Regions from separate parts of the Streptomyces sp. NPDC050315 genome, predicted to be linked through region 4. Evidence: riboswitches for the same ligand, from Rfam matches in the RefSeq annotation. Region 4 holds a riboswitch; each other region holds the start of a gene.
What was found. Region 4 has a riboswitch for thiamine pyrophosphate ahead of AB0I82_RS15685 (thiamine ABC transporter substrate-binding protein). Riboswitches for the same ligand answer to the same signal wherever they lie in the genome.

Region 1 (5,518 bases), on a different contig from region 4:
TCAGACCGCTGATCATCGGCCCGGTACGCCGCGACCCGCTGTACGCAGGGCCTCACAGGGCGTACACCCCGTACGCCCTCGCGTCACGCGTCGTACGCGCGGATCCGCTTCGCCAGCTCGGCCGCCGCCGCGCCCGGGTCCGCCGCCTCGGTGAGCGCGCGCACCACCACGACCCGGCGGGCGCCCGCCGCCAGCACCTCGTCCAGATTGCCCGCGTCGATCCCGCCGATCGCGAACCAGGGGCGCGCGGGCTCCTGCGCCGCCGCGTACCGCACGAGGTCCAGGCCGGGGGCGTGCCGGCCCGGCTTGGTCGGGGTGGGCCAGCAGGGGCCCGTGCAGAAGTAGTCCACGCCCGGCTCGGCGAGGGCGGCGTCCACCTCCGCCTCCGCGTGCGTGGACCGGCCTATCAGGACGCCCTCGCCGAGGATGGCGCGCGCCGCGGGGACCGGCAGGTCGCCCTGTCCGAGGTGAAGCACGTCGGAGCCGATGGCGTGCGCGACGTCCGCCCGGTCGTTGACCGCGAGGAGCTTGCCGTGCCGCCGGCAGGCGTCCGCGAAGACCTCCAGGTGCGCCAGCTCCTCGCCGGCCTCCATGCCCTTGTCGCGCAGCTGCACGATGTCCACGCCCGAGGAGAGCACCGCGTCCAGGAACTGCGGCAGATCGCCCTGCTCCTTGCGGGCTCCCGTGCACAGGTAGAGGCGGGCGTCGGACAGGGCCTGTCGTGCGGTGCTCATCGGGTCTCCCCCAGACGGGGCGTACGGACCGGACCGGGCCGGCCGGTCCGCACGCCCTTCGGTTGCGACGGTGTGGCGGGTGGGTCAGACGGCGAGCGCCTGTGCCCGGCGCTTCACCTCCGTGCCGCGATTCTCGCGCAGCGCCTGCGCGGGCGTCCCCGGCAGGGTCTCATCCGCGGTGAACAGCCACTCCAGCATCTCTTCGTCGGTGAAGCCGTCGTCCCTGAGGAGCGTGAGCGTCCCCACCAGGCCCTTGACGACCTTGCCTTCCTTGATGAACTCGGCCGGCACCTGGAGGGCCCTGTTCTCACCGCGGCGCACCGCGATCAGCTGGCCCTCCTTGACCAGCTGCCTGACTCGCGTCACCTCGACGCCGAGTTCCTCGGCGATGTCGGGGAGGGTGAGCCAGGCGGAAACCAGTCCATCGATCTTTGCGTCAATCTCGGTCACACCCCCAAGCGTGCCATCCCCCACTGACAGTCGGTAGCCGGGCATCGCCATCAGTGCACACCACCGGCCACAGCCGGCGGCCGCGCCGCCGCTAACGCACCTGCGCCGCAGCCGATTTCAGCGGTACCGAGGCGTCCGCCGCGGCCGTCCGGTCCAGCAGCGCGCCCCGCTCGATGAGCTTGCGTCCCTGCGCCAGGTCGCGCGGCCGCCCCACGGCCAGCAGCGCCACCAGCGCGCCGTCCCGCAGCCACAGCGCCGTCCACGCCGCGCTCCCGGGGTCGCCGCGCCAGACTAGCTCGTCGGCCACACCGTGGTACCCGGCGCACTGCACGAACCGGCCGAACTGCTCCGACCAGAAGTAGGGCACGGGGTCGTACACGGTGCCCTCGACCTCGCACCGGGCGATGTTCGAGGCGACCGTGCGCGGCCCCTGAAGGGCGTTGTCCCAGTGGTGCACCAGGAGCCGGCGGCCGTAGCGGGCGGACGGGAAGGAGGCGCAGTCGCCGACCGCGTACACATCGGGCACCGAGGTGCGCAGCCGCTCGTCGGCCCGTACGGAGCGGTCCTCGCACAGCTCGACACCGGAGCCGGCCAGCCAGTCCGTGGCGCAGCGCGAGCCGATGCCGATCACCACGGCGTCCGCGGGCAGGGACGTGCCGTCGGCGAGCAGAACGGCGCCTTCTTGCACTGCGGCGACTCTGGTCCCGGTACGGAGCGTGGCCCCCGCGTCGGCGTACCAGCGGGCCATGTGGGCGGCGACCTCTTCGGGCAGCGCGCCGGCCAGTGGGCGGTCGGCGGCCTCCACGACGGTGACCTCGCAGCCGGTCTCGCGGGCCGCGGTGGCGAACTCCGCGCCGATCCAGCCCGCGCCGACGACCACGATGCGCTGCTGGGCGGCCAGTACCGGGCGCAGCCGCTCGGCGTCGTCCAGGGTGCGCAGCACGTGCACACCCGGTACGCCCTCGCTGCCCGGGAGGGTCATGGCCTCGGCCCCGGTGGCGATGACCAGCCGGTCGTAGGGCACCGGGCCGGCCTCGGTCAGCACCTCATGGGCGTCGGCGTCGAGTCCGGTGACACTCGTGCCGAGCTGCAGCTCGATACCCAGGGAGGCGAAGTCGACGTCGAAGGCCGAGCCGTCCGCCTTGCCGAGCAGCACCGCCTTGGAGAGCGGCGGCCGGTCGTAGGGCGGGTGCGGTTCGGCGCCGAGCAGGGTGATCGTGCCGCGCCAGCCCTGTTCGCGCAGGGCAACGGCGGTCTGCACGCCCGCCATCCCCGCGCCGGCGATGACGACGCGGCGCGAGCGGTCGGGGGTCCGCGAGTACTTGCTCTGCTGGCTCACCTGATCACTCTAGGACGCACCCCTTCGGGGGGCTTAGCACCGCGCGACGAGATCTCTGACACAGGGTCACGCTCCGGCCGCGCAGAGCACCCTTACGGCGAGTGTCGCGCGCGTACTACTCTGACGGCACTTGTACTCGCGGGAGCCCGGACGCACCGGGCTGAGAGGGAGGCTGCGGCGGCCTCCGACCGTACGAACCTGATCCGGGTCATGCCGGCGAAGGGAGGGGCTGGAAGCCCATGCATCCACCTGCACGTACACCGGCGGAGACAGCTGCCGGGCGGCCCGACGCGGTGATCGTCGGGGGCGGTCTCATGGGGCTCGTGACGGCCTGGCGGGCGGCCCAGCGGGGCCTGCGCACCGCCGTCGTGGACCCGGAGCCGGGCGGCGGCGCGGCGCGCGTCGCGGCCGGCATGCTGGCCGCCGTCACGGAGCTGCACTACGGCGAGGAAACGCTCCTGGGGCTGAATCTCGACTCCGCGGCGCGCTATCCGGCGTTCGCCGCCGAGCTGGCCGAGGCGAGCGGCCAGGACCTGGGACACCGGCGGTGCGGCACGCTCGCCGTGGCTCTGGACGCCGACGACCGCGCCCACCTGCGGGAGCTGCACGCACTGCAGCGCCGCTGCGGCCTGGACTCGGAGTGGCTGACCGGCCGCGAGTGCCGGAAGCTCGAACCGATGCTGGCGCCGGGCGTGCGCGGCGGTCTGCGGGTGGACGGTGACCACCAGATCGACCCGCGACGGCTCGCCACGGCCCTGCTGACGGCCTGCGAGCGGGCCGGGGTGGAGTTCGTACGGGAGCGGGCCGCGCGGCTCACAGTCGCCGGGGACCGGGCCACCGGCATCGAGCTGGCGGACGGCACGGCGCTGCCGGCCGGGCAGGTCGTGCTGGCGGCCGGCAGCTTCAGCGGACGGCTGGCCGGGGTGCCCGAGCACGTACGGCCGCCAGTACGGCCGGTCAAGGGCCAGGTGCTGCGGCTGCGGATTCCCGCCGCGTACGGCCCCTTCCTGTCCCGCACCGTGCGCGCCGTGGTGCGCGGCGGCCCGCTCTACCTGGTGCCGCGCGAGAACGGCGACATGGTCGTCGGCGCCACCAGTGAGGAGCTGGGCTGGGACACCACGGTGACCGCGGGCGGCGTCTACGAGCTGCTGCGCGACGCGCACGAGCTGGTGCCGGGCATCACCGAACTGCCGCTGGTCGAGACGATCGCCGGGCTGCGCCCCGGGTCGCCCGACAACGCGCCGCTCCTCGGGCCCAGCGCGCTGCCCGGCCTCCTGATGGCCACCGGCCACTTCCGCAACGGTGTGCTGCTCACCCCCGTCACCGGTGACGTCATGGCGCACGCGCTGACCACCGGGGAGCTGCCCGAGGAGGCGCGGCCCTTCACGCCGCTGCGCTTCGGGCCCGCAGCCGCCGCTTCCCCCGATCCGGCGCCGCAGCGCGCCGCACTCCAGGAGCAGACCGCATGACCGCCTCGAAGGCACCCGACCCCGCCGCCCCCGTTGCCGCGCCCGTCACCGTCTCCGTGAACGGCGAGCCGCGCGAGATCCCCTACGGCCAGCCGCTCGACCAACTCGTGGCCACTCTGACCACCGCCTCCAGCGGAGTCGCCGCCGCCGTCAACGAAGAGGTCGTCCCGCGCAGCCAGTGGGCGGCGACCCCGCTCGGCAACGGGGACCGCGTCGAAGTTCTCACCGCAGTCCAGGGAGGCTGATCCGTACAGATGGCCGATACGTACACCATCGAGGAGACCGCCCCGGAGGCGGCGACAAGCGCGGCTCCCGAAGCCGACCCGCTCGTCATCGCCGGCACCGCCTTCCGATCCCGGCTGATCATGGGGACCGGTGGCGCGCCGAGTCTGGACATCATGGAGCGCGCGCTGCTGGCCTCCGGTACGGAGCTGACCACCGTGGCGATGCGGCGGCTGGACCCGACAGTGCAGGGCTCGGTGCTCTCCGTACTGAACAGACACGGCATACGGACGCTGCCGAACACCGCGGGCTGCTACACCGCGGGCGAAGCGGTGCTGACCGCCCGGCTGGCCCGTGAGGCGCTCGGCACGGACTGGGTGAAGCTGGAGGTCGTCGCCGACGAGCGGACCCTGCTGCCGGACCCCGTGGAGCTGCTGGACGCGGCCGAGACGCTGGTCGACGACGGGTTCACGGTCCTGCCGTACACCAACGACGACCCGGTGCTCGCGCGGAAGCTGGAGGACGTGGGGTGCGCGGCGATCATGCCGCTGGGCTCCCCCATCGGCTCCGGGCTCGGCATCCGCAACCCGCACAACTTCCAGCTGATCACCGAGCGGGCCGGGGTGCCGGTCATCCTGGACGCCGGCGCCGGCACCGCCTCGGACGCCGCGCTGGCCATGGAGCTGGGCTGCGCCGCCGTCATGCTGGCCTCGGCCGTCACCAGGGCCCAGGAGCCGGTCCTGATGGCGCACGCCATGCGGCACGCGGTCGAGGCGGGCCGGCTGGCGTACCGGGCGGGCCGCATCCCGCGCCGCCACTTCGCCGAGGCGTCCTCCCCGGCCGCTGGAATGGCCGAGCTGGACCCGGAGCGGCCCGCCTTCTGAGGCATCTCGGCAGGGGCGCCGGAAGGCCCGCCTCCGGCGCCCCGGCCTGCGCCTCGTACCCCTCCGCCCGTTACCGTTCGGCTGCAGTCCGGCCCGTACGGCACGGAGGGCATGAGGGCGGTGGACAGCTGCTCGTAGACTCGTCTGCCGTGGATACCACCCTTCAGGACCCCCTGGTCGGACAGCTGCTCGACGGCCGCTACCGCGTCCAGGCGCGCATCGCCACCGGCGGGATGGCGACGGTCTACCGCGCCGTCGACACCCGGCTGGACCGTGTGCTCGCCCTGAAGGTGATGCACCCCTCACTGGCCGCCGACGCCTCCTTCGTCGAGCGCTTCATCCGGGAGGCGAAGTCGGTGGCCCGACTGTCGCACCCGAACGTGGTCGGCGTGTTCGACCAGGGCACCGACGGCACGTACG
Region 2 (5,518 bases), on a different contig from region 4:
CCTGTCCTGGGGGTTGGTCTTGGCCACGGCGAACGACGCATCCACGACTTCCCCGACGCTGATCGGCTCCGTCCAGCGGGCGCTGCGCCTCCTCGAAGCGGTGGCCGGCCACCCCCGCGGCGCCCCCGCCAAACAGCTGGCCAGGGAGACCGGTTATCCCCTCCCGACCACGTACCACCTGCTGCGCACCCTGACCCACGAGGGATATCTCCAGCGCGAGAACGGCGTGTTCCTCCTCGGCGAGGCCGCCGAGCTCATCGGCCGGTGCGGGGCCCGCCGCCGGCGCTACTCCCGGATCGCGCAGGCGCTGTCGGCGATCGGCCAAGAAGTCGGCGCCGCGCTGTATTTCGCGGTGTATCACGCGGGCGAGGTGGAGGTGGTCGCGGTGAGCGACGATCCGGAGCGGCCGCCGGTCGAGGAATGGGCGGACTTTCGTACGACCGCTCACGCGCACGCGATCGGCCAGTGCCTGCTGGCCCAACTCGACGAGGAGGAGCGGAAAGATCATCTTTCCCGGTATCAAGTGCAGTCGCTCACGGCCCATTCCGTACGGACGGAGGGTGAACTGCTGCACCGGCTGAACACGGTGCGTAAGGCCCAACTCGCCGTCGAACGCGAGGAATATGCCGTCGGTACGGTGTGTGCGGCAATTCCCATTCGAGTTGGTTCGGCGGCGGCGACCGTGGCGATTTCTCTCCCCGCAGGTGAGGCGGAGAGACTGCTGGCGGTAACCGAAAAGGTGCAGAGGATGGCGGAGTCGACCCTTATGACGCTGGCCTTCTCTATCAGTATCTGAAAAATTACTCCTTGTGATCTGTCGGCAACTCGTCGACGATGGCGTCAATAGCGGTCGGCGGATCATTACCGGCCACTTCGATCAAGTAGTGCGGGGCAGTGGTTGATGAGCCAAACAGTGCAGGCAGAAGTGATGATGAGCTTCATCGTCTCCGAGGAACTCGCCTTCCGGATTCCGGTGGAGCTCGATTTCGACAGCGCCGATCCCTATGCCGTGCGCTTCACGTTCGATCTCCCGGGCGATGCCCCGGTGACCTGGGCGTTCAGCCGGGAACTGCTCCTGGACGGCCTGAGTCGGCCGGCCGGTGAAGGGGACATTCACGTGGCGCCGGTCTCGGGCGCGCACCTCAGTGATGTCTTCGTCAGTCTGCAGGTGGGCTCCGAGCAGGCGCTTTTCCGCGTCGGCGCGGCTCCGTTGGTCGCTTTCCTGGACCGTACGGACCGGCTGGTGCCGCTCGGCCAGGAGCAGATCTGCGGCACGCTCGACGCGGAGCTGGACCGGATCTTCGCGAACGCGCAACGGGCGGGCTGACCGCCGGTCCGGCCCGGTCAGCGCTTGCGGCGGCGGCCCCGTCCACCGCGCCTGCTGCCCGGCTGCCCGGGCCCCGGACCGGCCGCCCGGCCGTCTTCCTCCTGCGGACCGCTCCGGCTGCCGCGGTCGGCGGAGACCACCAGTACCGCCAGCAGCGTGGTCAGCGGTACGGACACGACGAGCCCGATACTGCCCACGAGCGTCCGGATGATCTCCTCGGCCACCATTTCGCTGCCGGCGACCGTACCGACACCGCTGCGGGCGATGGAGAACAGCAGGAGCAGTGGGAGCGCGGCGCCCGCGTACGCCAGTACCAGCGTGTTCACCACCGACGCGATGTGGTCCCGCCCGATCCGCATCGCCGCCCCGTAGATCTGCCGCCGGCTCGCCGTCGGGTCGGCGTCCCGCAGCTCCCACACGGCCGCCGTCTGGGTCACGGTCACGTCGTCCAGTACACCCAGCGACCCGATGATGATCCCCGCCAGCAGCAGACCCCGGATCTCGATGCCCGGGTAGAGGCTGTGCACCAGTCCCGTCTGGTCGTCCGTGTTGCCCGTCAGCTGTGCCCAGCCGATGAACACCGATCCCAGCAGCCCGATCAGCAGCAGTGACGCCAGCGTGCCGAGCACCGCGACCGATGTACGGGCCGTCAGGCCGTGGCACATGTACAGCGCGATGAGCATGATCGCGCTGCCCCCGACCACCGCCACCAGCAGCGGATTCGAGCCCTGCAGGATGGCCGGCAGGATGAACACGGTGAGGACGGCGAAGCTCGCCGCCAGCGCGACCAGTGCCAGCACCCCGCGCAGCCGCCCGACGACCACCACCGCCAGCGCGAACACCGCGGCGAGCACCCACATCGGGAAGGTGCGGTCCACGTCGGTGACCGAGTACTGCAGGTCCCGGGGCGCCTTGGGCGCGTACGCCACCACGACGTCCTGGCCCTCGGTGTAGCGGCGCGAGGCATCCGGCGTCACCACGGTCTTGAAGCGGTGCCCCGTGTCCTTGCCGGTGGTCACCTCGATGGTGGCCTGCTCACAGCGCTGCGCCTGCTGCTGCGCGCCACCGCCGGGTCCCGTCGGCGGCTGTTGCTGCTCCATCTGCTGCTGTTGCTGTGCGTTGACGTCGGCGCAGTCCACCTTCGTCAGCTGGACGACCCGCGCGGACTGGGTCTCCTGGTCGAAGCCGACCCCCGTGGGCTTGTGCGGCGGTGCGCCGCCGGGCCAGAGGGCGATCAGCCCGACGCCCACCGCCAGGGCGAAGGGGATCAGTACCGCGGCGATGACCTTGCGCAGGTGGCGCGAGACGGGCGCGGCTGGTCCGTGGCCATGGCTGTGGCCGTGTGCATGCGGATGAGTGTGCGGCTGGGGCTCGGGCTCGTTGCGGGTCACCGCCCGATCATCCAACAACTCACCGGGCCCCCTGGTCACCACGCGGCATCGGCCGCTACCGTGGTGGCACCTTTGCAATCGCGGGAGCTCGGAGCACCGGGCTGAGAGGGCGCTGATTCCGTACCAGCGGTGTTTCACGTGAAACACCGACACGGGAAGAGCTGCGTCGACCGCCGAACCTGTTACCGGGTAATGCCGGCGTAGGGAGTGGGTCTTAATGACTCTGCAGGATGCACGCACGCCCGAAAATGGCCAGGACGCTGCCGAGACGACGCAGCAGATCGGCTGGCACAAGGGCTACATCGACGGATCGCGCCCCGACATCCAGGTGCCGGTCCGGCGAGTGCACCTCACCAACGGCGAGCACGTGACGCTTTACGACACGTCAGGGCCGTACACCGACCCCAATATCGAAACCGATGTCCGCCGCGGCCTCGCGCCGCTGCGGGAGAACTGGATCATCGCCCGCGGCGACACCGAGGAGTACGCGGGCCGGCCGATGCGCCCGGAGGACGACGGCCTCAAGCACACCTCGCCGCGTGGCGGCCTGAAGAACCTCGACGCGGTGTTCCCGGGCCGGCCCCGGCAGCCGCGCCGCGGTCGGGACGGCGCCGTCACCCAGCTCGCGTATGCCCAGCGCGGCGAGATCACCGCGGAGATGGAGTACGTCGCGGTCCGCGAGAAGTGCAGCCCCGAATTCGTGCGGGACGAAATCGCGGCGGGTCGCGCGGTACTGCCGGCCAACGTCAACCACCCGGAGATCGAGCCGATGATCATCGGCAAGAACTTCCTGGTGAAGGTCAACGCCAACATCGGCAACTCCGCGGTGACCTCCTCCATCGAGGAGGAGGTGGAGAAGATGACCTGGGCGACCCGCTGGGGCGCCGACACGGTCATGGACCTCTCCACCGGCCGGAACATCCACACCACCCGCGAGTGGGTGCTGCGGAACTCCCCCGTTCCCATCGGCACCGTCCCCCTCTACCAGGCCCTGGAGAAGGTCGACGGCAAGGCCGAGGAGCTCACCTGGGAGATCTACAAGGACACCGTCATCGAGCAGGCCGAGCAGGGCGTCGACTACATGACGGTCCACGCCGGTGTGCTCCTGCGGTACGTCCCGCTCACCGCCCGCCGCAAGACCGGCATCGTCTCCCGCGGCGGCTCGATCATGGCGGCGTGGTGTCTGGCGCACCACAAGGAGTCCTTCCTCTACGAGAACTTCGAAGAGCTCTGCGACATCCTCGCCTCGTACGACGTCACGTTCTCGCTCGGTGACGGCCTGCGCCCCGGCTCCATCGCGGACGCCAACGACGAGGCCCAGTTCGCGGAGCTGAAGACGCTCGGCGAGCTCAACACCATCGCCAAGTCGCGCGGCGTGCAGACCATGATCGAGGGCCCGGGCCACGTCCCGATGCACAAGATCAAGGAGAACATCGACCTCCAGCAGGAGATCTGCGAGGAGGCGCCGTTCTACACCCTGGGTCCGCTCACCACCGACATCGCTCCCGCCTACGACCACATCACCTCGGGCATCGGCGCCGCGATGATCGCCTGGTGGGGCACGGCGATGCTCTGCTACGTCACGCCCAAGGAGCACCTGGGCCTGCCGGACCGCGACGACGTGAAGACCGGCGTCATCACGTACAAGATCGCGGCCCACGCGGCCGACCTGGCCAAGGGCCACCCGGGCGCCCAGGAGTGGGACGACGCCCTCTCCGACGCCCGCTTCGAGTTCCGCTGGGAAGACCAGTTCAACCTGGCCCTCGACCCGGACACGGCCCGCGCCTTCCACGACGAGACGCTCCCGGCCGAACCGGCCAAGACGGCGCACTTCTGCTCCATGTGCGGCCCGAAGTTCTGCTCCATGAAGATCTCCCAGGACATCCGCCGCGAACACGGCGGCGACCTGGCCGTGGACCCCGAGGCCGGCATGGCCGAGAAGTCCAAGGAATTCGCGGCAGCGGGCAACCGCGTCTACCTGCCCCTTGCGGAATGACCTCCTGATCCTTCCGTTCTACACACGCCCCCGGTCCCGTCGTGGACTCGGGGGCGCCGTGCTTGTGATGGGCCCTGTGAAGCGAGTTTTCAGGTGAATGCCGCGCGGAAGGCGTCGAGTGCGGCGTCGGAGTCGTGGCGGGCCCAGCCTTCGAGTGCGACGGTGCCGTTGTATCCGAGGTTGCGAAGCTCCCCGGCGATGGCGGGGTAGTGGATCTCCCCGGTGCCGGGTTCACAGCGACCCGGTACGTCGGCCACCTGGATTTCGCCGACGTAGGGGAGGGCTTGGCGAACCAGTTCGATGAGGTTTCCCTCGCCGATCTGAGCGTGGTAGAGGTCGAGGTTCATGCGCAGGTACGGGCTGTTCACGGCCTGTACGAGGGCGAGCGTGTCGGCGGCGCGGGCGAAGGGGGTGCCCGGGTGGTCGACGGCCAGGTTGAGGTTTTCGAGGGTGAAGACGCGGCCGGCCTCCTCCCCCAACTCGGCCACCCGGCGCAGCGTGTCGAGCGCCGCCGGCCACATGCTGGGCGTGACGTTTTCGACGGGACGGACGGGGAGCCCCTTCCCGTCCAGGCCGGTGCCGTGCAGGTTCAGGCGCGGGCAGTCGAGCCGCTTGGCCACGTCGAGGGACTGTCGGGCCGAGGTGAGCAGAGCGTCGATGCCGTCGGGCTCGGTGAGGTTGCCCTCCAGGTAGCCGGTCATGGAGGAGAAAGTGGCTCCGGTGGCGGTGAGGGCGTCGATGTCCTTGGCGGACCAGTCCCAGACCTCCACTTGGAAGCCACGCTCGGCGATATGGCGGACCCGC
Region 3 (5,518 bases), on a different contig from region 4:
CTGCGCACCCGGCCGGCCGGCCACGACGTCGACGGCTTCGACGCGTCGGCCGATCACCTGATCGTGACGGACACCGCCAGTGGCGAGGTGGTCGGTACGTATCGCCTGCTGCCCCCGGGGCGCGGCGAACGCTCCTACTGCGAGGGCGAGTTCGACCTGCGGGCGCTGCACGACGTGCGCGGGCGGATGGTGGAGGCCGGGCGCGCGTGCGTGCACCCGGACCACCGGACCGGCGCGGTGATCAACCTGATGTGGGCCGCGCTCGCCCGGTACGTCCTGCTCTCCGGCCACCGCTACCTCGCGGGCTGCGCCTCCGTACCGCTGGCCGACGGCGGCCAAGCGGCCTCGCACGCCTGGCTGCTGGGGACGATGAAGCACTGCTCCCCGGCCGAGCTGCGAGTGCACCCGTACCGCCCGTGGACGCCGCCGGGCGTGATCGAGAACGAGCCGAGTTACGCGCTGCTGCCGCCGCTGCTTCGCGGCTACCTCCGGATCGGCGCCTGGATGTGCGGGGCACCGGCCCACGACCCGGAGTCCGATGTCGCGGACTTCTTTGTGCTGCTGGACATGGACCGGATCGACGACCGCTACCGGCGCTTCTTCCTGGGGGATTAGGAATACCCCTGGCACGCACCGGGACCGCGCTCCTCCGCCCGGCGGAACGGGACCCCTGACGAAGGTCAGGGGCCGCCTCGGACCTTCGGGCACTGCGGCGCGGTTCACCCGGCTCCTACCGTCGATCGGGAACGGTGCGGGCCCGTCGAGTACCCGCTCCCGCGCCGCGGACACCCAGCGAACGGAGACCCGGCCCCTTCGACGGCCTCGCCGACCACCTGATTGGGCCGGACCGCGGGCCATCGACCGGCTGCTGCGCGGCGAGAAGGGCCGGCAACGGTACACGTGGGGGCGCGCCATGGTCGGGCGGCACGCCACGACACTGATAGTGGCGGGCCGCTTCCTGCCCGGCGGCCGGGTGGCGTCCGCACTGTCCACCGGCAGCCTGCGGTTCCCGCTGCGCCGCTTCGTCCTGCTGGACGCGGCCGGCGCCACGCTGTGGGCCGTCACCAGTACCGCCAACGGTTACGTCGGCGGCGCGGCGGCTGACGGCCCGTCGGGGGAGGGGCAGAGTGGCTCAGGAGGCCCGGCCCCACGCCTCCGCGTAAGCGCGCGCCGCCGTACGGGGGTCGGCGGCCGCGCAGATGCCCGAGACGACCGCGCCGCCCGCCGCGCCCGCGGCCCGCAGCGGCGCCATGTCCGCCACCGTCACCCCGCCGATCGCCACCGCCGGCAGCGGCGTGGGCGCCGCCAGCCGGGCGAAGCCCTCGATGCCCAACTCCGGTGGCGCGTCCGCCTTGGTACGGGTCGCGTGCAGCGCGCCGATGCCGACGTAGTCGACCCGCGCCGGTTCCTTGGCCGCGGCCCGCAGTTCGTCCTCCGTCGCGGCGCTCAGCCCGATCACCGCTTCCGGCCCGGTCAGCGCGCGGACCGCGGCCACCGGCAGGTCGGACTGGCCGACGTGCACCCCGGTCACCCGCGCCCCGGCCGCGCGCGCCGCCAAGTACACATCCACCCGGTCGTTGACGAACAGCGCGACGTGCTCGGGCAGTACCGCGGAGATCCGCAGCACCGTGTCGAGGAACTCCCGTGCTGCGCCGTCCTTCTCCCGCACCTGTACTGCCGTGACCCCGCCGGCCACCGCCTCCGCGACCGTGCCGGGCACGTCCCGGCCGCACGCGGCGGCCTGCGCCGCGTCGGTGACCAGGTACACGGAGAGGTCCAGCGGTGCGGGCAGTTCCGGGTCCCCGGTCACGCCCACGAGATGGCCGCCCGCTTGTCGAGCGTGTCCTCGTCGAGGCCGTACAGCGCGTCCAGGAAGGCGGCCGCGAAGCTGCCGGGGCCGCCGCTGCGCTCGGCCGCGACCTCGGCGGCCACGGTGTAGACCGTCACCGCGGCGACCGCGGCGGCCAGCCGGTCACCGTCCGGAGCCGAGTGCGGCGGGGCGAACGCCGCCAGCACCGCGCCCAGCGCACAGCCACCGCCGGTCACCCGCGTCAGCAGCGGGTCCCCGTTGGCGACCCGTACCGTCCGCGCGCCGTCCGTCAGCAGATCGACCGGTCCGGAGACAGTGACCACCGCACCCGTCGCGCGGGCCAGCGTGCCCGCGGCCCCGGCCGCCGACTCGACCTCGTCCGTCGCGTCCACCCCGCGCCCGCCGCCTCCGGTCCCGGCCAGCGCGATGATCTCCGAGGCGTTGCCGCGCACAATGGACGGGCCCTGCGCGGCCAGCCGGTGCGCCAGCGCGGTCCGTACCCGCAGCGAGCCGATCGCCACCGGGTCCAGCACCCACGGCGTCCCGTTGCGGACTGCCGACGCCACCGCCTCGGTCATGGCCGCGCGCTGCTCGGCGTGCGGTGTGCCCACGTTGACCAGCAGTCCCGAGGCGGCCCCGGCGAACGGGCCGGCCTCCTCGGGGATGTCCACCATGGCCGGGGCGGCCCCCAGCGCGAGCAGAACGTTGGCCGTGAAGTTCGAAACGACCTGGTTGGTGAGGCACTGCACCAGTGGTGTTTCATGGCGTACGCGGATGAGCGCTTGCCGGGCCGTGGCAAGCAGGTCGTCGGCCGGACGCGTCATAGGGGCATTCCTCTGTGACATCCCTTCGCTGGTGCGAACCAGATCAGGTTCGACGGGTGTGATCTCAGCCCTTGAGATGGGCACCCCGTGTCTCTGTGTGCCCACATGCTACCCGCACCCCGTTCCCGATCCGGAACCCCGACCCCTGGAAGACCCATGACCATCGAGCGTCCCGTGTTCGACGGGCGGATGCCCGCCGGCGCCGGCGATCTGTCCGTCGAACGGCACGGCATCGGCCCCGTGCCCGAGAACAACCGCTACGGCCGCCCCGGCCGCCTGTTCACCGTGTGGTTCGCGCCCAACCTGACCATGACCGGCGTCTTCACCGGCACCGTGGGCATCGGCCTCGGACTCGACTTCTGGACCGCGTTCGCCGCGATGGCGCTCGGCACGCTGCTCGGCGCCGCGCCGTCCGCCTACCTCGGTACGTGGGGCAGCCTCACCGGCACCGGTCAACTGCCGCTCGCCCGGCTGGCGTTCGGCGGCGGCGTCGTACTGCCCGGCATCCTGCAGTGGCTGTCCTCCATCGCCTGGGACGCGCTGATCGGACTGTTCGGCGGCGACGCGCTGGCCCGCCTGCTCGGCTGGCCCTTCTGGCTGGGCGCGCTGACCGTCCTGCTCCTCCAGGGCGTCGTCGGCGTCCTCGGGTACGAGGCCATCCACCGCCTCCAGACCGTGATGACCTTCGTGCTGGGCGCGGCCTTCCTCGCCCTCAGCGTCAAGCTCCTCGATGGTGTCCCGCTCCCGTCGGCCGCCACCGCACACGGCGCCGACCGGGCCGGGGCCTTCGTCCTGACCACCACCGTCGCGCTGAGCCTCGCCATCTCCTGGGCCCCCTACGCCTCGGACTTCAGTCGGTACCTGCCGCGCTCGTCCTCCCGGCCGCGGATGTTCTGGTACACCCTGCTCGGCATGGCCGCCGCGTACCTCTGGGTGCAGACCCTCGGCCTGTGGGCGGCGGGCCTCTTCACCGACCAGACGGCGGCGGGCGTGCACAAGCTGCTCGGCGGCGGGGCGCTGGGCGCCTTCGGGCTGCTGGCCATCGCCGCCTCGGCGGTGTGCAGCAACGCCATGAACGACTACAGCGGTTCGCTGGCCCTGCAGACGGCCGGGGTCCGCATCCCACGCCCCATCGCCGCCGCAGTCGCCGCCGTACTCGGCTTCCTGCTCGTCCTGTGGATGCACGCCGCCGACACCACGGCCCGCTTCCAGAACGTGCTGCTCTTCGTCGGCTACTGGATACCCGGCTTCATCGGCGTCGTCGCGATCGACTGGCTCGCCCGCGCCCGCGCCCGCAGCGGTCGGCCGGTCGAGGTGCACGAGGAATTCGCCCGTCCGCAGCCGTGGTGGCCGGCGGTACTGGCCTTCGTCGTGTCGTTCGCCGCCGCCGTGCCCTTCATGGACACCTCGCTGTACATCGGCCCGGTCGCCGAGGCGCTGCACGGCGCGGACCTGGCGTACTTCGTGACTTTCCTGGTCTCGGTCGCGGTCTACGCACCGCTTCGGCTGCGCGGCGCGCGCGGAAACTGAAAAGGCCTGCGGACACAACAAAACCCCGGTCGCATTGGCGGCCGGGGCGGCTCTCCGCGTATATTGGGAGTTTCCATGCCCTGAAATGAATTTGAGCATGGCGAAGCTTTACTGGAGTCATCTTAACCAGGCGGGAGTCGAATTGTCAATCCAGGTGCCGGGCGAAGAATCGGGCGTACGGCCGGACCGGTCCGCCGACGAGGAGACGCGCCGCGAGGAAATGCGCCGTGAGCAGGAATTCATCGACATGCTCTACGAGCGCCTCGGCGAGCTGCGCGCCGGGGCGGGTGCCGCGGTGCAGGGCGCCCTGGCGGCGGCCGACACCGGCACGCTGCAGGCGCGGCTGGAGCGCGATGTGACCGTGGCCGAGCAGGCCGGGCTGCTCGCCGCCTTCGACGCGGGCGAGCACGGCCTGTGCTTCGGCCGGCTCTCCTTCCGCGACGGCGCCGACCACCACATCGGGCGGATCGGCATCCGGCGCGACGACGCCGAGCGCACACCGCTGGTCATCGACTGGCGCGCCGACGTCGCCCGCCCCTTCTACCTCGCCACCGGCCACACCCCGATGGGCCTGCGCCGCCGGCGCCACATCTCCACCGAAGGCCGCCGCGTCACCGCACTGCACGACGAGATCATGGACCTCGCCGACACGGTGCGCACCGGCCACGAGGGCACCGACGCCGACACCGTGCTGCTCGCGGCCCTGGACGCGGCCCGCACCGGCCGGATGCACGACATCGTGCAGACCATCCAGGCCGAGCAGGACCGCATCATCCGCGCCCCGCACCGCGGCGTCATGGTCGTCGAGGGCGGCCCCGGCACCGGCAAGACCGTCGTCGCGCTGCACCGCGCCGCGTACCTGCTGTACGCGCACCGCGAGCTGCTCGCCCGCCGCGCCGTACTGATCGTCGGCCCCAACCCGGCGTTCCTCGGCTACATCGGCGAGGTGCTGCCCGCGCTCGGCGAGACCGGCGTACTGCTCGCCTCGCCCGGCGAGCTCTTCCCCGGCGTCCACGCCACCGGCACCGACACCCCCGAGGCCGCCGCGGTCAAGGGCGGCGCCGCGATGGCCGACGCGCTCGCCGCGTTCGTACGCGACCGCCAGCGGCTCCCCGAGCCCGGCACCGTCATCCCGCACGAGGACGGCGACCTCCTCCTCGACGCGGACATCGTCCTGGAGGCCCGCCACCAGGCGCGCGAGACGAAGCTGCCGCACAACCTCGCCCGCCCGCACTTCGCCTTCCGCATCATCGACGCGCTCACCGCCCAGCTCGCCGACCGGCTCGGCGCCGACCCGTACGGCGGCCCGAACTTCCTCGGCCCCGACGACATCGCCCAGCTCGGCAAGGCGATT
Region 4 (5,518 bases):
AGCAGCGTCGACTTGCCGCTGCCGCTGGGCCCGAGGACGCAGACGGTCTCGTGCTCGGCGACGTCCAGGGCGACGGCGTCCAGCGCGGTGTGCGTACCGAAGCGGACGCTGAGGGCATCCAGGCGCAGGAGAGGGCCGTCAGTCCGATTGCCGGTCCGGTTGTCGGTCACCTAGAACTCTCCCGTCCGGTCGGTGCGTACCCGCTCCAGCGCCAGCAGCGCCCCCGCGCACACCACCATGAGAATCGTCGACAGGGCCATCGCCTGCCCGTAGTTGAGCTCGCCCGCGCGGCCCAGCAGCCGCGCCACGGCCACCGGGAGCGTGGGCCGGTCCGGACTCGCGATGAACACCGTCGCGCCGAACTCGCCGAGCGAGACGGCGAACGCGAAACCGGCCGCGATCAGCAACGCCCGCCGCACCAGCGGCAGATCGACCTCGCGCCACACCTGCCAGGGCGTGGCTCCCAGTACGGCAGCGGCCTCCCGCAGCCGCCCGTCCACCGCGCGCAGCACCGGCAGCATGGTCCGTACGACGAAGGGCACGCCCACGAGGGCCTGCGCGAGCGGTACGAGCCACCAGGAGGTGCGCAGGTCCAGCGGCGGCTCGTCGAGGCTGATCAGGAAGCCGAAGCCGACGGTCACGGCGGAGACGCCGAGCGGCAGCATGAGCAGCGCGTCGAAGCCGCGGACGAGCCGGCCGCCGCGCCGCGTCAGCGCGGCCGCCGCCAGCCCGCCGACGACGACCGCGATGGCGGTGGCGGCGACCGCGTACGCGAGCGAGTTCCACAGGGCAGTCAGCGGCGGCACGGTGAACGTGGAATCCGCACCGGCCGCGGCCTGCAGCGCGCGGTAGAAGACCGGGCCGTAGCCGTCGGGCCCGGCGAAGGACCGCTCGACCAGTACGGCAAGCGGCAGCACGAGCAGCAGCGCGATCACCACGAACGTGCTGCCCAGCAGCGCCCACTGTCCGGCGCCGCGCGGCCTGCGCGCCGTACGGGACGCGTCGACCAGCTTCAGCGCGCTCTCGCGCCGCCGTACCGTCCACGCGTGCAGCGCGAGCAGTCCGAGTACGGCGGCGAACTGCACGAGGGTGAGCACCGCGGCGGTCGGCAGGTCCAGGAAGTCGGCGGTCTGCCGGTAGATCTCCACTTCGAGGGTGGCGAAGCGCGGGCCCCCGAGGATCTGCACGATCCCGAAGGAGGTGAAGGTGAAGAGGAAGACCATCAGCGCGGCGGCGGCCACGGCGGGAGCCAGCGCGGGCAGCGTCACCCGCCGCCAGGCCGCGAACCGCCCGGCGCCGAGCACCCGCGCGGCCTCCTCCTGGCGCGGATCCAGCGCGCTCCAGAGCCCGCCGACGGTCCGTACGACCACCGCGTAGTTGAAGAAGACGTGCGCGAGCAGGATCGCCCAGACCGAGGTGTCCAGCCGTACGCCCCACAGGTCGTCCAGCAGGCCGCCGCGGCCGACGAGCGCCAGGAAGGCGGAGCCGACGACGACGGTGGGCAGCACGAACGGCACGGTGACGACCGCCCGCAGCAGCCTCTTTCCGGGGAATTCGAAGCGCGCGAAGACGTACGCGCCGGGGAGCGCGATCAGCAGCGTGAGTGCCGTGGAAGCCGCCGCCTGCCAGCCGGTGAACCACAGGACGTGCAGCAGGTCGGGATCGGTGAGGACCTCGCCCACCCGCCCGAACTGCCAGCTCCCGCCCTCCCGCAGCCCCCGGCCGACGATCATGGCGACCGGGTAGGCGAAGAAGAGCACGAAGAAGCCGAACGGCACGGCCATCAGCGCGAGCCGAGTGGCCGTGGCGCGCCCGGCCGGCCGGCGCGCGTCCTCGCCGCGCCCCGGCCGCCGGAAACGTCCCTGGTCCGCGCCCGGGTCTACTTCACGACGAGCGAGGACCACTGCTTGATCCACTGTTCGCGGTTCTTGCTGATGTCCGCGGGCGCGACCGTCTTCGGCTCATCGATCTTCTGCCCGTACTTGGTGAACAGCTCGGGCACCTTCGCGCCCTCGACCACCGGGTTGACGAACATCTGCAGCGGCAGGTCCTCCTGGAACTTCTTGCTGATCAGGAAGTCCAGCAGCGCCTTGCCGCCCTTCTCGTTCGCGGCGCCCTTCAGCAGCCCGGCGAACTCGGTCTGCCGGAAGCAGGTCCCGGTGGCGACGCCGGTCGGCGCCTCCTTCGGCGCCGGCTTCTTGGCCATGACCTCGGCGGGCGGGCTGGAGGCGTAGGAAACGACCAGCGGCTTGTCGCCCTTGCTGCCGGCCGCGCCCGAGAACCGCTCGTAGTACGCCTGCTCCCAGCCGTCGACGACCTCGACGTCGTTGGCCTTGAGCTTCTTCCAGTAGTCCTGCCAGCCACCCTTGCCGTACTCGGCGATGGTCCCGAGCTGGAACGCCAGCCCCGGCGACGACGTGGCCGAGTTCTCGGTGACCAACAGCCCCTTGTACTGCGGCTTCACCAGATCACCGAACGTCTTCGGCGGCGCGATGTCGTGCTGCTCGAAGTACGCCTTGTCATAATTCACGCAGATGTCGCCGTAGTCGACGGGCGTGACCCGGTGCTCCGCCTTGTCCAGCTGGAACTCCGCGGGCACCCCGCTCAGCCCCTTGGCCTCGTACGGCGTGAAGAGCCCCTCGTCGAGCCCGCGCGACAGCAGCGTGTTGTCGATCCCGAAGAAGACGTCCCCCTGCGGGTTGTCCTTCGTCAGCACCGCCTGGTTGACGGCCTTGCCTGCGTCGCCGCCCTTGACGAGCTGGACCTTGTACCCGCTCTGCTTCTCGAACTCCTTCAGTACGGACTTCGAGGCCGCGAACGAGTCGTGGGTGACGAGCTTGACGGTCTTGGCGTCGCCCGCCTCGTCGCCGCCGGAGGCGCCGCAGCCGGCCAGCGCCGCACCGCCGACCGCCAGTACGACGGCAGCCGCGGTGGCCTTACCGAAAGTTCTCACTTGTTCATTCCTCCTGGCTGGCCAGGAAGAGACGCGGCCCCGCCCGCGGCGTCCGGTGGGACCGGTACCGCGGGCAGGGCGCAACAGCATGAGGACGACCGAACTTCCTACCCGGAATGACCCGGGCGAGGTTCAAGGGTCTGCGGCAGCGGCATCGGCTCTCACTGCCCGCACTCTCAGCGCTGTGGCGCTCCCCTGTCGGATGGTGTGCGTTATAGGTGATGTAGAAACGTTCGACGCTACGTTACCAGCGCGCTCTCAGCGCTCCGAGGCCGCGAGCTGGCCGCACGCACCGTCGATCTCCTGCCCACGGGTGTCCCGCACGGTCACCGGCACACCATGCGCCGCGATCGCCTCGACGAACGCCTTCTCGTCCTCCGGCCGCGAGGCGGTCCACTTGGACCCGGGCGTCGGGTTCAGCGGAATCAGGTTCACATGCACCCGCTTCCCCTTGAGCAGCTTCCCGAGCAGGTCCCCGCGCCACGCCTGGTCGTTGATGTCCCGGATCAGCGCGTACTCGATCGAAATCCGGCGCCCGGACTTCTCCGCGTACGTCCAAGCAGCATCGAGCACCTCCCTCACCTTCCACCGCGTGTTCACCGGCACGAGCGTGTCCCGCAGCTCGTCGTCCGGCGCGTGCAGCGAGACCGCGAGCCGGCACTTGAAGCCCTCGTCGGCGAAGCGCAGCATCGCCGGCACCAGCCCCACCGTGGACACGGTGATCCCCCGCTGCGACAGCCCCAGCCCGTCCGGCTCGGGATCGGTCAGCCGCCGGATCGCCCCCGTGACCCGGTTGTAGTTCGCGAGCGGCTCGCCCATCCCCATGAACACAATGTTCGACAGCCGCGCCGGCCCACCAGGGATCTCCCCATCCCTGAGCGCCCGCATCCCATCGACAATCTGATGAACGATTTCAGCGGTCGAGAGGTTCCGGTCCAGCCCCGCCTGCCCCGTCGCGCAGAACGGGCAGTTCATCCCGCACCCGGCCTGCGAGGAGATGCACATCGTCACCCGGTCCGGGTACCGCATCAGCACCGACTCGACCAGCGTCCCGTCGAACAGTTTCCACAGCGTCTTGCGCGTCTGGTCGTCGTCGCACGAGATGTGCCGCACCACGCTCATCAGCTCCGGCAGCATCTCGGCCGCCAGCTTCTCCCGCGCCGCGGCCGGAATGTCCGTCCACTGCTCCGGGTCGTGCGCATACCGCGCAAAGTAGTGCTGCGACAGCTGCTTGGCGCGGAACGGCTTCTCCCCGATCGCCGCCACGGCCTCCTTGCGCTCAGCGGGCGAAAGATCGGCAAGATGCCGCGGCGGCTTCTTGGCCCCCCGCGGCGCGACAAAAGTAAGTTCTCCAGGTGCAGGCATGGTCCGTCCAGTGTCGCAGATCATCGGGGGCTGCCCTGATGAGAGCGGGGTGGGGGCCGTCACCCTCGCTGCCTGCCGGTCGTGGCCCGTCCGGTCGCCGCCGTCGTCGTGCGGGCAGACGATGGAGATGTCGGAGCTGGTAAGCCGCCTCGGCGATCGTCACCGTCGGGACGCGCACGTCGGAAGGAGGCGCAACGCCATGGCCCAGTTCATGGACGTCCACCAGGGGATGAAGGGCATCACGGGCGACCAGCTGAAGGAGGCCCACGAGGCCGATCTCGCCATCGAGAAGGAAGAAGGCGTCCACTTCGAGAAGGCGTGGGCGGATCCGCAGTCCGGCACGGTCTACTGCCTCTCCGAGGCGCCCTCGGCCGATGCGGTCCAGCGTGTCCACGAACGCGCAGGTCACCGGGCCGACGAGATCCACCCGGTCCCGCTGACCGTGTGAAGCCCGGTCTTCCCTGACCGTGTGAAAACAAAGCCCCCCATCCGCGGCGGACCGCAGACGGGGGGCTCGTGCGCGGCGCGGGGTCAGCCCGTGCCGACGAAGATCACCAGGAGGAGCCATACCACCGGGGCCGTCGGCAGCAGGGAGTCCAGCCGGTCCATGATCCCGCCGTGGCCGGGCAGCAGCGTGCCCATGTCCTTGATGCCGAGGTCGCGCTTGATCATGGACTCGCCGAGGTCGCCGAGGGTGGCGCTGGCGGCGACGGCGAGGCCCAGGAGCAGGCCCTGCCACCACGCGCCGTTCTCGATGAGGAACTCCATGCACAGCGCACCCGCCGCCATCGCGAAGGCCACCGCGCCGACGAGGCCCTCGCGGGTCTTGCCGGGGCTGATGCGGGGGGCGAGCTTGTGCTTGCCGAAGCGCCAGCCGACGGCGTACGCGCCGGTGTCGCTGACGACCGTGAGCAGCAGGAAGGTGAGGACCCGGTACGGGCCGTCCGCGTCCGCCGCGAGCATCAGGGCGACGAACGTCGCGAGGAACGGCACGTAGAACGCCGCGAAGACGCCGGCCGTGACGTCCCGGAGGTAGTGGTCCGGGGACTCGGTCATCCGCCAGACCAGCACGGCGAGCGCGGTGAGCGCCATCGCCACCCAGGCGCCCTCGGCCCCGCGTACGTACCCGGCGACCACCATCGCCGTACCGCCGACGGCGAGCGGTACGAGCGGTACGCGGATGTCCTTGCGCTCCTCGAG

Region 1: another riboswitch for thiamine pyrophosphate. It lies ahead of thiO (glycine oxidase ThiO); the one in region 4 lies ahead of AB0I82_RS15685 (thiamine ABC transporter substrate-binding protein).
Region 2: another riboswitch for thiamine pyrophosphate. It lies ahead of thiC (phosphomethylpyrimidine synthase ThiC); the one in region 4 lies ahead of AB0I82_RS15685 (thiamine ABC transporter substrate-binding protein).
Region 3: another riboswitch for thiamine pyrophosphate. It lies ahead of thiM (hydroxyethylthiazole kinase); the one in region 4 lies ahead of AB0I82_RS15685 (thiamine ABC transporter substrate-binding protein).

Annotation. Positions count from the first base shown of each region.
Region 1 is NZ_JBFAKN010000002.1:327,131-332,648, forward strand. It holds gene thiE (thiamine phosphate synthase) at 84-734, opposite strand; gene AB0I82_RS08465 (Rv2175c family DNA-binding protein) at 819-1,184, opposite strand; gene AB0I82_RS08470 (FAD-dependent oxidoreductase) at 1,276-2,523, opposite strand; TPP riboswitch at 2,652-2,765, shown strand; gene thiO (glycine oxidase ThiO) at 2,763-3,992, shown strand; gene thiS (sulfur carrier protein ThiS) at 3,989-4,237, shown strand; gene AB0I82_RS08485 (thiazole synthase) at 4,247-5,098, shown strand; gene pknB (Stk1 family PASTA domain-containing Ser/Thr kinase) at 5,248-5,518, shown strand, end outside.
Region 2 is NZ_JBFAKN010000006.1:398,618-404,135, reverse strand. It holds gene AB0I82_RS24110 (IclR family transcriptional regulator C-terminal domain-containing protein) at 20-796, shown strand; gene AB0I82_RS24105 (SsgA family sporulation/cell division regulator) at 902-1,327, shown strand; gene AB0I82_RS24100 (YibE/F family protein) at 1,345-2,718, opposite strand; TPP riboswitch at 2,789-2,942, shown strand; gene thiC (phosphomethylpyrimidine synthase ThiC) at 2,936-4,714, shown strand; gene AB0I82_RS24090 (TIM barrel protein) at 4,804-5,518, opposite strand, start outside.
Region 3 is NZ_JBFAKN010000001.1:1,110,787-1,116,304, reverse strand. It holds gene AB0I82_RS04925 (GNAT family N-acyltransferase) at 1-615, shown strand, start outside; gene thiE (thiamine phosphate synthase) at 1,133-1,810, opposite strand; gene thiM (hydroxyethylthiazole kinase) at 1,807-2,634, opposite strand; TPP riboswitch at 2,638-2,732, opposite strand; gene AB0I82_RS04910 (cytosine permease) at 2,791-4,164, shown strand; gene AB0I82_RS04905 (helicase) at 4,385-5,518, shown strand, end outside.
Region 4 is NZ_JBFAKN010000004.1:85,834-91,351, forward strand. It holds gene AB0I82_RS15675 (ABC transporter ATP-binding protein) at 1-170, opposite strand, end outside; gene AB0I82_RS15680 (iron ABC transporter permease) at 171-1,784, opposite strand; gene AB0I82_RS15685 (thiamine ABC transporter substrate-binding protein) at 1,880-2,953, opposite strand; TPP riboswitch at 3,040-3,160, opposite strand; gene rlmN (23S rRNA (adenine(2503)-C(2))-methyltransferase RlmN) at 3,212-4,318, opposite strand; gene AB0I82_RS15695 (SCO4226 family nickel-binding protein) at 4,518-4,766, shown strand; gene AB0I82_RS15700 (phosphatidate cytidylyltransferase) at 4,850-5,518, opposite strand, start outside.